2 regions of the Tepidamorphus sp. 3E244 genome follow, and region 2 is predicted to be linked to the other one. Evidence: predicted binding sites of a transcription regulator. Region 2 holds the regulator's gene; the other holds the start of a gene.
What was found. Region 2 encodes LexA, which represses DNA repair genes until DNA is damaged. Its sites were predicted from a motif close to TGTTCNNNNTGTGTTCNG; they were not measured.

Region 1: a site for LexA is predicted at 4,817-4,834, ahead of ACKTEK_RS14950 (YifB family Mg chelatase-like AAA ATPase). Genes of this name have one in related genera too.

What each region holds. Positions count from the first base shown of each region.
Region 1 covers NZ_JBJXCY010000002.1:1,298,706-1,305,633, forward strand. The annotation lists gene hemW (radical SAM family heme chaperone HemW) at 1-801, shown strand, start outside; gene ACKTEK_RS14930 (penicillin-binding protein activator) at 843-2,060, opposite strand; gene rsmI (16S rRNA (cytidine(1402)-2'-O)-methyltransferase) at 2,303-3,208, shown strand; gene ACKTEK_RS14940 (YraN family protein) at 3,205-3,588, shown strand; gene gshB (glutathione synthase) at 3,611-4,552, shown strand; gene ACKTEK_RS14950 (YifB family Mg chelatase-like AAA ATPase) at 4,882-6,417, shown strand; gene ACKTEK_RS14955 (ATP-binding protein) at 6,480-6,928, shown strand, end outside.
Region 2 covers NZ_JBJXCY010000001.1:1,395,810-1,402,737, forward strand. The annotation lists gene gltA (citrate synthase) at 1-1,223, opposite strand, end outside; gene gltX (glutamate--tRNA ligase) at 1,440-2,876, opposite strand; gene ACKTEK_RS06585 (ComEC/Rec2 family competence protein) at 3,009-5,270, shown strand; gene lexA (transcriptional repressor LexA) at 5,264-5,977, opposite strand; gene glp (gephyrin-like molybdotransferase Glp) at 6,148-6,928, opposite strand, start outside.

The sequences.
Region 1 (6,928 bases), on a different contig from region 2:
GTCAACCGCGTCTCCATCGGCGTTCAGTCGCTGGACGATGCCAAGCTGAAATTCCTCGGCCGCCTGCATGACCGTGCCGATGCGCTGCGTGCCGTCGAGATCGCGCAGGCGACCTTCCCGCGCATGTCCTTCGACATGATCTACGCGCTGCCCGGCCAGTCCGTTGAAGACTGGCGCGGCGAGCTGGCCCATGCGCTCAGCCTTGCGGGCGAGCACATGTCGCTCTACCAGCTCACCATCGAACCGGGCACGGCCTTCGCGCGGTTGCACGATGCCGGCCGTTTCACGGTGCCCGATGCCGATTTCGCGCGCGACCTCTACGACGTGACGCAGGACCTGACGGCTGAGGCAGGCCTCCCGGTCTACGAGATTTCCAACCATGCCCGCCCCGGCGCGGAATGCCGCCACAACCTCGTCTACTGGAACAACGGCGATTTCGTCGGTGTCGGCCCCGGCGCCCATGGGCGGCTGACCCTTGGCAGCGGACGCTGGGCAACTGCTTGTGAGCCGATGCCGGAAGCATGGCGGCGCAAGGTGCTGGCCAACGGCCACGGCATGAGCGTCGATGACCTGCTGGCACCGGAAGAAATTGCCGACGAGTACCTCGTCATGGGCCTGCGGCTCGCGTCGGGTATCGACGTTGAGCGGTATGCGGCCCTTGCCGGGCGGGGGCTGGATTCAGGCCGGATTTCCGACCTAGAAGAACACGGCATGATCGCGCGCGTCGGCAATCGTGGCCTGCGCGTTACGCCGGAAGGCTTCCCGGTGCTGAACGCGGTCGTCGCCGATCTTGCAGCCTGAGGTTTCACAGGCCGCCGGAAATCTCTTGAAAACCTGAAGTTCTAGAAGCCCTGCCCGCGGAACGAGTTCGGTGCGGTCTGCACCACCCGCTTGCCCGGGGGTTGCACTTCCAGCACCGCCAGCCCGCGCTGGCTGTGACCGCTGGAATTGAACCGGAAGATCCCGTCCGTTCCCTGGAAACCGTCCGTGTTGTCGAGGCGGTTTGCTGGGTAGGGGTTGTTCTGGTCGATGCTGGCCAGCGCGGCGGCAAGGCTCGTCGCGTCATAGGCGAGCGTAGCGATGCGCGGCAGGTCTCCGCCGTAGCGCGAGCGGTAGCGTGCCTGCAGCGAGTTGAAGCCGGCCGGATCGGGCGCGACGAACCAGCCACCCTTGAGCGGCTGGATGTTCAGCACCGTCGGGTCGTCCCACTGGCCGGTCCCGAGCATCTTCACCCGGTTGAGGTCGACGCCGCCTTCGCTCAGCCCGGTCACGATATGCGGCATGGCCGCTGCGCCTTCCGGCGCGAGGATCGCGTTGACCCGGGCATTGGCTCCGGCTGCAATCGGCGCGAATTTCTGGGCTGCGGCCTTGATGGCTGCCGGGTCGGACTTGTAGCGCTCGACCGCGATCAGCTGCCCGCCATTGCGTGAAACCGCCTGCCGCAGCGCGTTTTCGACGAGGATGCCATAGGCGTTCTCCGGCACCAGCGCGCCGAAGGACTTGCGCCCGTTCTGCGCGGCATAATGCACCACGCGGTTGACGTCGCTTTCGGCAAGGAAGCTCAGCAGGCGGACCGTGCCGCCGGCTGCGTTCGGGTCGGACGAGAAGGCGATGACCGGCACGTTGGTCGAACCGGCCACCTGGCCCGCGGCCACGACCTCGTTGGAAAACAGCGGTCCGAGGATCAGCCGCGCGCCGTTCTGGATCGCTTCCAGCGCGGCATCGCGTGCGCCCTGCGGGGTGCCCTTGGTGTCATAGGGGGTGACGGTGACGGCGGAGTTCGGGACTTCCGAGACCGCCATCTCCGAGACGTTGCGCAGGACGGCCGCGGTCGAACCGCCGCTGCCGCCGGCGCTGAAGGGAAGCAAAAGCGCGACCTGCACGGGGCCGGAACCGAACGAACCTGTCGGCGCCGACTGCGCCGGCGCGCTCGGCTGCTGGGCGCCGATGCCCTGTCCGCCGCCGCTACAGGCGGCAAGTGCCGCCGACATGCCAAGCGCCATGCCGAGGCCGAGAAGCCCCCGCCGCGTCGTTTCGCCCTGTCCCCCGTTACGCCTCATGCAACTCATGCCGCTTTCAAACTTGCCCCGATGCCGACTTTGCACCTGCCCGTTCAGGTGTCGGCCATCATGGTAAACAAACCATTGATAGTCTAACCCGTTCTGGCGTCGGAAAAAATGCCCCGTCAGCCGTTTCCGCCGCCGCCCGGCCTGATATGTTGCGAGAAGTCGTAGCGCGTGGAAGCTGCGCGCAAAACCGCCAATGACGGTCTGCGGGCGGTGCAGATGAGGAAACCCCACAGGTGTTGCAGCAAGGCTACGCGATCGGACAGACCGCTTTTCCCGCGCCGCGTCCGGCAAGCGGCCTCTATGTCGTCGCCACGCCCATCGGAAATCTCAAGGACGTGACGATCCGCGCGCTGGAAACATTGGCCGCCGCCGATGTGATCGCCTGCGAGGATACCCGCCATACGCGCCGCCTGCTTGACCACTACGCGATCCGCACCCACTGCCTGTCCTACCACGAGCACAACGCCGCCCAGCGTCGCCCGGAACTGCTGGACAGGCTGGCTGGCGGGCAGGTGGTTGCACTCGTCTCCGATGCCGGCACGCCCCTGGTGTCCGACCCCGGCTTCAAGCTCGTGGAAGCGGTGATCGAGGCGGGCCATGCAGTGTTCCCGCTGCCCGGAGCTTCGGCCACGCTGGCAGCGCTCGTCGCCGCGGGCCTTCCAACTGACAGTTTTTTCTTTGCGGGCTTCCTGCCGTCGAAATCCGGTGCGCGTCGCAACAAGGCAGCCGAGTTCGCAACCGTGCCGGGCACGCTGGTCTTCTACGAGTCGCCAAACCGCGTCGCCGCCATGCTGGCGGATATGCAGGCCGTCTATGGCGACAGGCAGGCCGCCGTTGCCCGTGAACTGACCAAGCGCTTCGAGACGCTGGAGCGCGGCACGCTTGGCGAACTGGCGCAGCGCTTCGGTGAAGGGGCTGCGCCCAAGGGCGAGATCGTCGTCGTCGTCGCGCCGCCCGATGAAGAAGCCCCCAGCGCCGACATCGGCGACGACGCCATTGCCGAGCGGCTGGAATCCCTGAGCGCGGAACATGGCGTCAGCCGCGCCGCGCAGATTCTTGCGCAGGAAACCGGCCTGCCGCGCAAGAAACTCTATACCCGCGCGCTGGAACTCGGCTCGCGGGCCCGGAAGGCGACATGACCGCCCCCGGCGCAGCAGTGCAACGCCGCCGCAGCGCGGAGCGAAGAGGCCGGCGGTCCGAATTCGCAGCACTCGCGCTGTTGGCCGTGAAGGGCTTTCGCCCGCTTGCGCGCCGCTGGCGTTCGCCCGTCGGCGAACTGGACCTCGTCGTCGTGCGCGGCAATCTGCTGACCTTCGTGGAAGTGAAGGCCCGCGCCAGTGAGTCCAGCGGATTGGAAGCCATCACGGCCGCACAGCAGAAGCGCATGGCCGCTGCCGCGCAGGCATGGCTTGCCAGCAACCCCGCCTATGCCAGATACAACATGCGCTTCGACGCGGTGATCGTGACGCCGCGCCGCCTGCCGCGTCACCTGCCCGACGCGTTCCGCCCTCACGCCTGACATTGTTCGGATAGATCAGCCCATGTCCCTGACAGTCGCCGTCCAGATGGACCATATCGCCGGCATCAACATCGCCGGGGATTCCACCTTCGCCCTCATGCTGGAGGCCAAGAAGCGCGGCCACGCGCTGATCCACTACCACGTGCGCGACCTAGCCCAGCGCGGGCGCGATGTGTTCGTGACCGGCGAACCGGTCGAGGTGCGCGACGAGAAGGGCAATCATTTCTCGCTTGGCGAGCGCACCCGGATGCGTCTGGACGAGGCCCAGGTCGTGCTGATGCGGCAGGACCCGCCCTTCGACATGGACTACATCACCGCGACCCACATGCTGGAATGCGTCCATCCGAAAACGCTGGTGGTCAACGATCCGGCCAGCGTTCGCAACGCGCCGGAGAAGATCTTCGTCACCGAATTCTCGCAGTTCATGCCGCCGACGCTGATCACCCGCAACGTTTCGGAGATCGAGGCCTTCCGGACAGAGTTCTCCGACATCGTCATCAAGCCGCTCTACGGCAACGGCGGCAAGGCGGTGTTCCGCCTCAAGCCGGGCGACGAGAATTTCGGTTCGCTCATCGACATGTTCGAAAGCACCTTCCGCGAGCCTTGGGTCATCCAGCAGTACCGCGAGGAAGTGCGCCAGGGCGACAAGCGGATTCTCATCGTCGACGGCAAGTTTGCCGGTGCCGTGAACCGTGTTCCGGCGGAAGGCGATCTGCGCTCCAACATGGTGCGCGGCGGCGTGGCCTCCGAGACCGACCTCACCCCGCGCGAACGCGAGATCGTCGAGGCGCTCGGCCCGGTGTTGAAGGAAAAGGGTCTGATCTTCACCGGCATCGACGTGATCGGCGGCTACCTGACCGAGATCAACGTCACCTCGCCCACCGGCATCCGTGCCATCGCGAAATTAGGCGGCCCGGATGCAGCCGCCATGATCTGGGACGCGATCGAGGAAAAGGTCGGCTAGACTGCCCGCCTAGTGGCAGTGAACGATGCCGGTTGCCCGCTCCATGTGGCAACACTGGCCGGGAGGAGAACTCTTCCGGCAGCCGCCGCCATGGGCGACGGCGGAAACGGTCAAAGTGGCAAGTAAAAGACCGGCCGTCAGGAATCTGAAATACATTGTGCGTCGCCCCCGAATTCATGTTGTCGCGGCGGTTTTGCTCCGCGTGGGTGGTGAGGCTAGGGCCATCTTGCCTTTGCGGCAAAACGAAACGCACACAATGGCAAATGTTCGCCTATTGTTCTTTGGCGGGTGATGCGCTAACTTCCGTTGAGTAACGAACGGAGGGGCGGATGGTCGCCAGGGTCAGGACGGTTGCGCTGGAAGGCATCGACGCGCGCCCGGTGGACGTGCAGGTTCAGGTGTCGCCGGGTCTCCCCGCTTTCACCATTGTCGGCCTGCCGGACAAGGCGGTTGCCGAAAGCCGCGAGCGTGTCCGTGCTGCGCTGACCGCCGTCGGCCTGTCGCTTCCTCCCAAACGCATCACCATCAACCTCGCGCCCGCCGATCTGCCCAAGGAGGGCAGTCATTTCGACCTTCCCATCGCGGCAGGCGTCATGGCGGCAATCGGTGCCATTCCCGCGACCGCGCTCGATGGTCAGGTGGTGCTGGGTGAACTCGCGCTGGATGCGCGCATAAGCGCGGTTGCCGGCGTCCTGCCGGCTGCCATCGCCGCCAATGCCGAAGGCTGCGGACTTGTCTGTCCGGGCGCGTGCGGCGGCGAGGCGGCATGGGCGGCCTCCGACATGGAGATCGCCGCACCCGAAACGCTCACCGCGCTCGTCAATCACCTGAACGGCAATCAGGTGCTGCCGCGTCCCAAACCGGTGATCGGCGTCTCCACATACGCAACCGCCGACATGCGCGACGTGCGCGGGCAGGAATCGGCAAAGCGCGCGCTGGAAGTCGCCGCTGCCGGGGGCCACAACCTGCTGATGGTCGGCCCGCCCGGTGCCGGAAAGTCGATGCTGGCGGCGCGGCTGCCCTCGATCCTGCCGGATCTCACACCAGCGGAAATGCTCGATGTCTCGATGATCCGCTCGGTTGCAGGCGTGCTCGGCGAAACCGGCCTGTCGTCCGTGCGTCCCTTCCGCGGGCCGCACCACTCCGCCTCCATGGCGGCCATGGTCGGCGGCGGCATGAAGGCGCGGCCCGGAGAGGTGACGCTCGCCCACAACGGCGTATTGTTCCTGGACGAGCTGCCGGAGTTTTCACCGCAAGTGCTCGATTCCCTGCGCCAGCCGCTGGAGAACGGCGAGACGGTCATTGCCCGCGCCAACCACCGGGTCACCTATCCCTCGCGCTTCCAGCTCGTCGCGGCCATGAACCCGTGCCGCTGCGGCATGGCGGGCGAACCGGGTCACACCTGTCGCCGTGGTGCGCGCTGCGCCGCCGACTACCAGGCGCGCATCTCCGGCCCCTTCCTCGACCGTGTGGACATCCACCTCGATATTCCGGCCGTCACCGCCGTCGACCTGATGCAGCCCCCGGCGCAGGAGACGAGCGCCGACATTCGCGCCCGCGTCGAGGTGGCCCGCATGATCCAGCGTGAACGCTACGCATCTGTTGCGGGAACCGGATCCGGGATGACGAACGCTGCCGTCCCGGCACCGGTGCTGGAGGAAACGATCGATTTGGCAGCCGATGCCCGCGCGCTGCTCGCCGATGCCGCCAACCGCATGGCGCTGTCGGCGCGCGGCTTCCACCGGGTCCTGCGGGTGTCGCGCACACTCGCCGACCTCGATGGCGCACCCGGCGTCAGCCGCGTGCACGTCGCCGAGGCGCTCTCCTACCGCGCCATGTCGGACCGGCTGGCGGCAGCCGCCTGAACTGCTGCAATCGGTTTACCTTCGTTAACAGATGATTGACCCTTGGCGGCGATCATCCCGCCATGACACAGGGCGAATCATCTCAGGGCGGAAAAACCGCGACGGCCACGAACCTGCGGGCGAGGCCGCTGCCGGCTTGGATTGGCGGATTGCTGGCCGTCGCATTTCCCGTCGGGGTGCTGGGGACGGTCAACGCGGTTCCGGGCACGCTTCCGGCCTCAACGCTGGCAAGTCTGGCGCTTCTTACCCTGATCGGCAGCGCGCTGAGCCTCCTCGTCACGCGGCCTTTTTCCGTGCGACGCGATCAAACGAAAGAAGAGCGCGTCGAGCCGGTCTTCGGAAAACCGCCCGTTTTGAAACCACCCGTGCCCGACCTCTCCTCCATCACGTCGCTCAGCCACGAACTGCGCACGCCGCTCAATGGCGTCCTTGGCCTCGCCGGCCTATTGCTCGACGACGACCTGACCCCCGCGCAGCGCAACCACGTCCACGCCATCCGCCAGTCGGGCCA
Region 2 (6,928 bases):
ATCTTCTGCTTCGGGTCCTCGATCATTTCCTTCCACTGGGCGATCCAGCCGACGGTGCGCGCAAGCGCGAACAGCACGGTGAACATGGTGGTCGGGAAGCCGAGCGCCTTCAGCGTGATGCCGGAATAGAAGTCGATGTTGGGATAGAGCTTCTTCTCGACGAAGTACTCGTCGTGAAGCGCGATCTTCTCCAGCTCCATTGCCACGTCCAGCAGGGGATCGTCCTTGATGCCCACTTCGGCCAGAACCTCGTGGCAGGTGCGCTGCATCACGCGGGCGCGCGGATCGTAGTTCTTGTAGACGCGGTGACCGAAGCCCATCAGGCGGAACGGGTCGTTCTTGTCCTTGGCGCGGTCGATGAACTCGGGAATGCGGTCCACCGAACCGATTTCCTGCAGCATTTCGAGGGCCGCTTCGTTTGCGCCGCCGTGGGCCGGACCCCAGAGGCAGGCAATGCCGGCAGCGATGCAGGCGAACGGGTTGGCGCCCGAGGAGCCCGCGAGGCGAACGGTGGAGGTCGACGCGTTCTGCTCGTGGTCGGCGTGCAGGATGAAGATGCGGTCCATGGCACGCGAAAGGATCGGATTCACCTTGTATTCCTGGCACGGCACCGCGAAGCACATGTGCAGGAAGTTGGAAGCGAAATCGAGTTCGTTGCGCGGATAGATGAAGGGTTGGCCGACGGAGTACTTGTAGGCCATCGCCGCAATCGTCGGCATTTTCGCGATCATGCGCACCGAGGCGACCATGCGCTGGTATGGGTCCGCGATGTCGGTGGAGTCGTGGTAGAACGCCGACATGGCGCCGACGACGCCGCACATGATGGCCATCGGGTGCGCGTCTCGGCGGAAGCCGGAATAGAAGCGCGCCATCTGCTCGTGCAGCATCGTGTGGTTGGTCACGCGATGGTCGAAATCAGCCTTCTGCTGCGGCGTCGGCAGTTCGCCGTAGAGCAGCAGGTAGCAGGTTTCCAGGAAGTCGCCATGCTCGGCAAGCTGCTCGATCGGGTAGCCGCGATAGAGCAGGATCCCTTCGTCACCGTCGATATAGGTAATCTTGGATTCGCAACTGGCGGTCGAGGTGAAGCCCGGATCGTAGGTGAACATGCCCGTCTGGGCATAGAGCTTGGAAATGTCCGCGACGTCCGGTCCGATCGATCCGCTCATGATCGGCAGGTCAATCTGCTCCGAACCAACATCCAGTTTGGCGGAATTATCAGCCATCATCCGTCTCCCGAGTTGCGCCGCGGTCGGCCTCCGATTGCGAAATTCTTCCAATCGCGCCCACTGGCGTCAGCAATGCATTGCGCTTGCTGGCACCTTCCGTCAGTTGCCATAGACGGCGGGGAGGTCCGGTCCGAAGTCAAGAAATTACGGGCTACTGGGTAGCCGATTTACCCCCAAATCGCAAGTTGGCGAGCGGTGCAGTCGGGTTTTTGCCTATGATCCGTTCGTCTTAGCCTGATCGGCGATGCGGCCTAGACTTTCCTCGCGGCCAAGCACCAGCAAAACATCGAAAATGCCCGGCGAGGTTGTTGTGCCCGTCAACGCGGCGCGCAGCGGCTGGGCGACCTTTCCGAGTTTCAGCTCCTTGCGCTCTGCAAAGTCGCGAACGACGGATTCCAGCGGCTCCATGGCCCAGTCTCCCAGTGCCTCGAACTCCGCGTTGAGTTCGCCCAGTATCGCGCGGGCCTCGTCGGTCAGCAGCTTTTCGGCCTTCTCGTCGACGGTGAGCGGTCGCTGCGCCACCAGAAACTGCGCACCGGAGACAAGCTCGACCAGCGTCTTGGCGCGGTCCTTCAGGCCGGGCAGGGCAATGCGGAATGCTTCGCGGCTTTCCGGTGTCAGCGCGGCCGCGAAGTCCTTGCCGCCGGGCAAGTACGGCAGGCTGGTGAAGAATTCCTCCAGCAGCACCGCGTCGTCGAGCGAGCGCATGTAGTGGCCGTTGAGGTTTTCCAGCTTCGCGAAGTCGAAGCGGGCCGCCGACTTGCCGATGCCCGACAGTTCGAACCACGAGATCATCTGCTCGGTGGAGAACACCTCGTCGTCGCCGTGGCTCCATCCGAGCCGCGCGAGGTAATTGCGCATCGCCTGCGGCAGGTAGCCCATCTCGCGGTAGGCCTCGACGCCGAGCGCCCCGTGGCGCTTGGACAGCTTGGCGCCGTCCGGACCGTGGATCAGCGGAATGTGCGCCATGACCGGCACGTCCCAGCCGAGCGCCTTGTAGATCTGCGTCTGGCGGGCGGCATTCGTCAGGTGGTCGACGCCGCGCACGATATGGGTCACGCCCATGTCGTGGTCGTCCACCACCACGGAGAGGTTGTAGGTCGGCGTGCCGTCGGAGCGCAGGATGATGAGGTCGTCGAGCTCCTTGTTGGCGAAGGTGACGGTGCCCTGCACCTGGTCCTCGATGACCGTCTCGCCTTCCTCAGGCGACCGGAATCGCACGACCGGGGCGACGCCTTCCGGCGCATCATCCTCGGAGCGGTCGCGCCAGGTCCCGTCGTAGCGCGGCGGGCGGCCTTCTGCCGTGGCCTTCTCGCGCATCGCGTCGAGTTCCTCGCGCGAGCAGTAGCACTTGTAGGCATTGCCGCTGGCGAGCAGCGCGTCGACCGCCTTCTTGTGTTCGTCCAGCCGCGAGAACTGCGAGACGGGTTCGCCGTCCCAGTCGAGGCCAAGCCACTTCATGCCTTCCAGGATCGCGGTCACGGCCTCGTCGGTCGAGCGCTGGCGGTCGGTGTCCTCGATGCGCAGCAGCATCTTGCCGCCCATGTGCCGGGCATAGAGCCAGTTGAACAGAGCCGTGCGAGCGCCGCCGATGTGCAGGTAGCCGGTCGGCGAGGGGGCAAAGCGCGTGACGACGGGCGTTCCGCTCATGGATGTGAACTCCGGATTGTGCTGAGGCATATCTTCAGAAGCGCAGTGAAGACCACGGATTGCGCGCAAGTTCAACACTTGCACGCCTGCGCGCCCGGTGACGCTCAGGCAGTTTGTGCTTAGGGTTGCCCCATGCGCCCGCAGGACAAGCCGACATCGACACGTCCCGCGCGCCGGTTTGTGCCGTCCCGCCCGGCGCGCCGGCGCGTCAACCTGCTGTCGCTGCGCATCGCGCTTGGCCGCGTGTACGACCGCTGGCGGGAGAACCCGCTGGCACAGCTTCTGGACGAGCATGACCGCTGGTTCATCTGGCTGCCGGTCGCCATGGCGCTCGGCGTTTCGCTCTACTTCGCACTCCCGCGCGAGCCGTTCTTGCCGGTCCTGACGGGCATTGCCGCAGTCCTGATCGTTGCTGCAGGAATGGCGCGGTCGCGCCCGCTTGTGCTGGCAGTGCTTGCGATGCTCGCCGCGGTTGCGCTCGGTGCCGCGCTGGCGGGCATCGAGGCGCATCGCGCCCAGGCACCTACGCTTCAAGGGCGCAGTGGCCCGGTGACGGTCGAAGGCCGTGTGCTTGAGGTCGAAAAACGGGATGGCGGCGCGTGGCGCTACACGCTCAAGGTCGAGCGCGTCTCCGGCTATCCCGCGCACGCGGCACCCGACATCGTGACGGTCACACGGCGCGGCGACGATGTGGCAAGGCGGGTGGGCGAGAACGTTTCGGTGCGTTCGATCCTGATGCCGCCGCCGGAGCCGGCCGCACCCGGCGGGTTCGACTTCGCGCGCCGTGCCTATCTGGAACGGATCGGGGCGGTCGGTTTCGCAATCGGGTCCGTCGAGATGGCCGGTAATGGCACGCAGGCGACAGGGTTTTCCGCACAGGTCGAACGGTTGCGGGATGCCACAGCACAGCGCATCCGCACGACATTGCCGGGGCAGAGCGGGGAGATCGCCAGCGCGCTCATCGTGGGAAAACGAGGCGGCATCGGCGATGAACCGCAGGACGCGCTGCGCGCAGCGGGCCTGCAGCACATTCTCGCGATTTCGGGCCTGCACATGGCGCTGGTCGCTGGGTCGATCTTCATGGCGCTGCGAACGGTGCTGGCGGGCGTCGGCGGGCTGGCGCTCAACCACCCGACGCGCAAATACGCCGCACTCGCGGCGATTGCGGTCGCGGCATCCTATCTGGCGTTGTCCGGCGCGCCGGTTTCGGCGCAGCGCGCCTTCATCATGACAGCCGTGATGTTCACAGCCGTATTGCTCGACAGACCCGCGCTGACCTTGCGCAACGTCGCCATCGCGGCAATCGCGATCATCGTCTTCAAGCCGTCCGCAGTGCTGGAGGCTGGTTTCCAGATGTCGTTCGCGGCAACCGCGGCACTGGTCAGCATCTACGAGACGACGCGCAGGCGACGGCTGCAAAAGGACGAAGAGGTCTTCGCCACGCGGCGGTTCGCGGGGCTGCGCTTCTTCCTGACCGCACTCGTCATCACCGCGCTTGTCGGTGGCCTGTCAACCGCGCCGTTCGCCGCCTACCACTTCAACCGGTTCGCGCCTTATGGCCTTCTCGGCAACGTGCTCGCCATGCCGATCGTAAGCTTCTGGGTCATGCCGTCCGCGGTGATTTCAGGCCTCGCCATGCCGCTGGGGCTGGAAGTTTTGCCGCTGAAGTTGATGGGGGCGGGCGTCGATGCCGTCGTCGCGGTCGCAAGCTGGGTTGCAAGCCTGTCCCATGCCGAGATGCCGGTTGCTGCTTTCCCTGCGCTGTCGCTCTGGCTGACAGCGCTCGCCCTTATGTGGCTCGTCATCTGGCGCGGGGCATGGCGCTATGCCGGGGCCGCGGTCGGCATGGTGCTGGCGATCGGGGCGGCGCAAGCCTCGCGCCCGCCGGACATTCTCATCGACCGGGACGGAGACCTTGCCGCCATCCAGACCGGCAACGGAGAACTGGTTTTCGCGGCGAAACGCAAGGCGGGGTTCGTCATCGAGACATGGCTGCGGCGCAGCGGCGATCCGAGACCGTTGGAGGAGGGGCTGGCGGCTGTTGCGCGTTGCGACGCAACCGCGTGCCGCGTGACCGCGGCAACAGCGCGGGGACAGCCGGTCACCGTGTCGCTGCAAGCGAAGGAGCAGACCGCTCTCGATGCCTGCGATGGGGCGGATATCGTCGTCCTGTCAGCTTACACGCAGAGGCCGGCAAGTTGCGCGGCACGTCTTGCGGTCACCACCGACATGCTGGAGGACCGCGGCGCGCTCGGCATCCGCGTCGATTCTGCCAGCAACGCAAGCGCTCTGGCTTTCGAAGTGACGGGCGCGAACGACGCGCGCCGTCACCGGATCTGGCATCGTGCGCAACCCGGGCCAGACAGTCCGGACGCAGAGCAGGGCGCTCAGTAGCGGCGGAACAGGCCCGCCAGCCGGCCCTGGATTCGCACCCGGTCCGGACCGAAGATGCGCGTCTCGTAGTTCGGGTTGGCGGCTTCCAGCGCGATGGACGCACCCTTGCGCCGCAGGCGCTTGAGGGTCGCTTCCTCGTCATCGACCAGCGCAACGACGATCTCGCCCGTATCGGCGGTATCGGACTTGCGGATCAGGACCGTATCGCCATCGAGAATGCCGGCCTCGATCATGGAGTCGCCACGCACTTCCAGCGCGAAATGTTCGCCGGTGGTGAGCATGTCTGCCGGGACCGAGATGGTGTGCGAGTGGGTCTGGATCGCCTCGATGGGCGTACCGGCCGCGATGCGCCCCATCACCGGGATCGCAACGGAATCACTGCCGCTGTCACTGTGGGAATCCTCACGCGGCGGCTGCCGCTTGCCAAGCCCGCCTTCCACCACATTTGGCGAGAATCCACGACCGCGCGAAGCGGGCATGGCAGGGGACATGGCATCCGGCAGCTTGACGATTTCCAGCGCACGGGCGCGGTGCGGCAGGCGGCGAATGAAGCCGCGCTCTTCCAGCGCCGTGATCAGCCGGTGGATGCCGGACTTGGACCGCAGGTCCAGCGCTTCCTTCATCTCGTCGAACGAAGGCGGAACGCCGGATTCTTTCAACCGCTCGTGAATGAACAAAAGGAGTTCACGTTGCTTGCGTGTCAGCATGGCCAGGTCCGCTCGCTGTCTGTCCGGGTCATTCGCGTGACTGCCTGTAGGCGCCAATGCGAAGAATCGGCATGTACAAATCAGGAACATTGTCTACATGTTCCGAACTTGTTCTACAACCGTAAATGTTCGGTAAATGTTCGGGGTGGGGTTCCGCCGCGTCAGCCGCGTCAATCGATGGACGGAAGCAGCGAGACGTAGCGGCACGGCTCACCCGCGTCCGCTTTCGGGGCATGGGGCGGCCGCACGACCAGCACGTCCGTGCGCCCCAGTGTCGCCAGCATGGAGCTGTCCTGCCGCGAGAAGGGATGCGCCACGTGGAGGCCGTTCTCTATGGCAAGCCGCGCCCGGACATAGTCCTGCCGGTGGTCGTTCTCCGGCATCTCGCGGCCCAGTACGGCATGGTCGGGTTCTTCGGCCTGCTGCACCCCGAGCAGCGCACGCGCCAGCGGCACGAGAAACAGTCGCGCGCAGACGATGGCCGACACCGGGTTGCCTGGGAGGCCGATGAAGGACTGCTCGCCGCGTCGCCCGAACATCAGCGGCTTGCCGGGGCGCATGGCGATCTTCCAGAAGCCCATCTCGACGCCGAGATCGGCCAGCACATCCTGCATGTGGTCGTGGTCGCCAACGGATGCGCCACCCGTGGTGACCACGGCATCCGCTCCGGCTTCGACAGCCTGCGCAAGCTTTGCGGCGATGATCTTGCGATCATCCGGCGCGACGCCGAGGTCGGTGGCCTCGGCCCCTGCCATGCGTAGCATTGCGGCGACGCCGAAATTGTTGGAGGCGACGATCTGGTCCGGGCCGACATTCTCGCCGGGCAGCACGAGTTCATCGCCGGTCGAGAGAATCGCGAAGCGCGGCTTGCGGCGAACGGGAACGGTGGCATGACCCATGGCAGCGGCAAGCGCGACGCGGGCAGGCGTCAGGACCCTGCCGGCGTCGAGA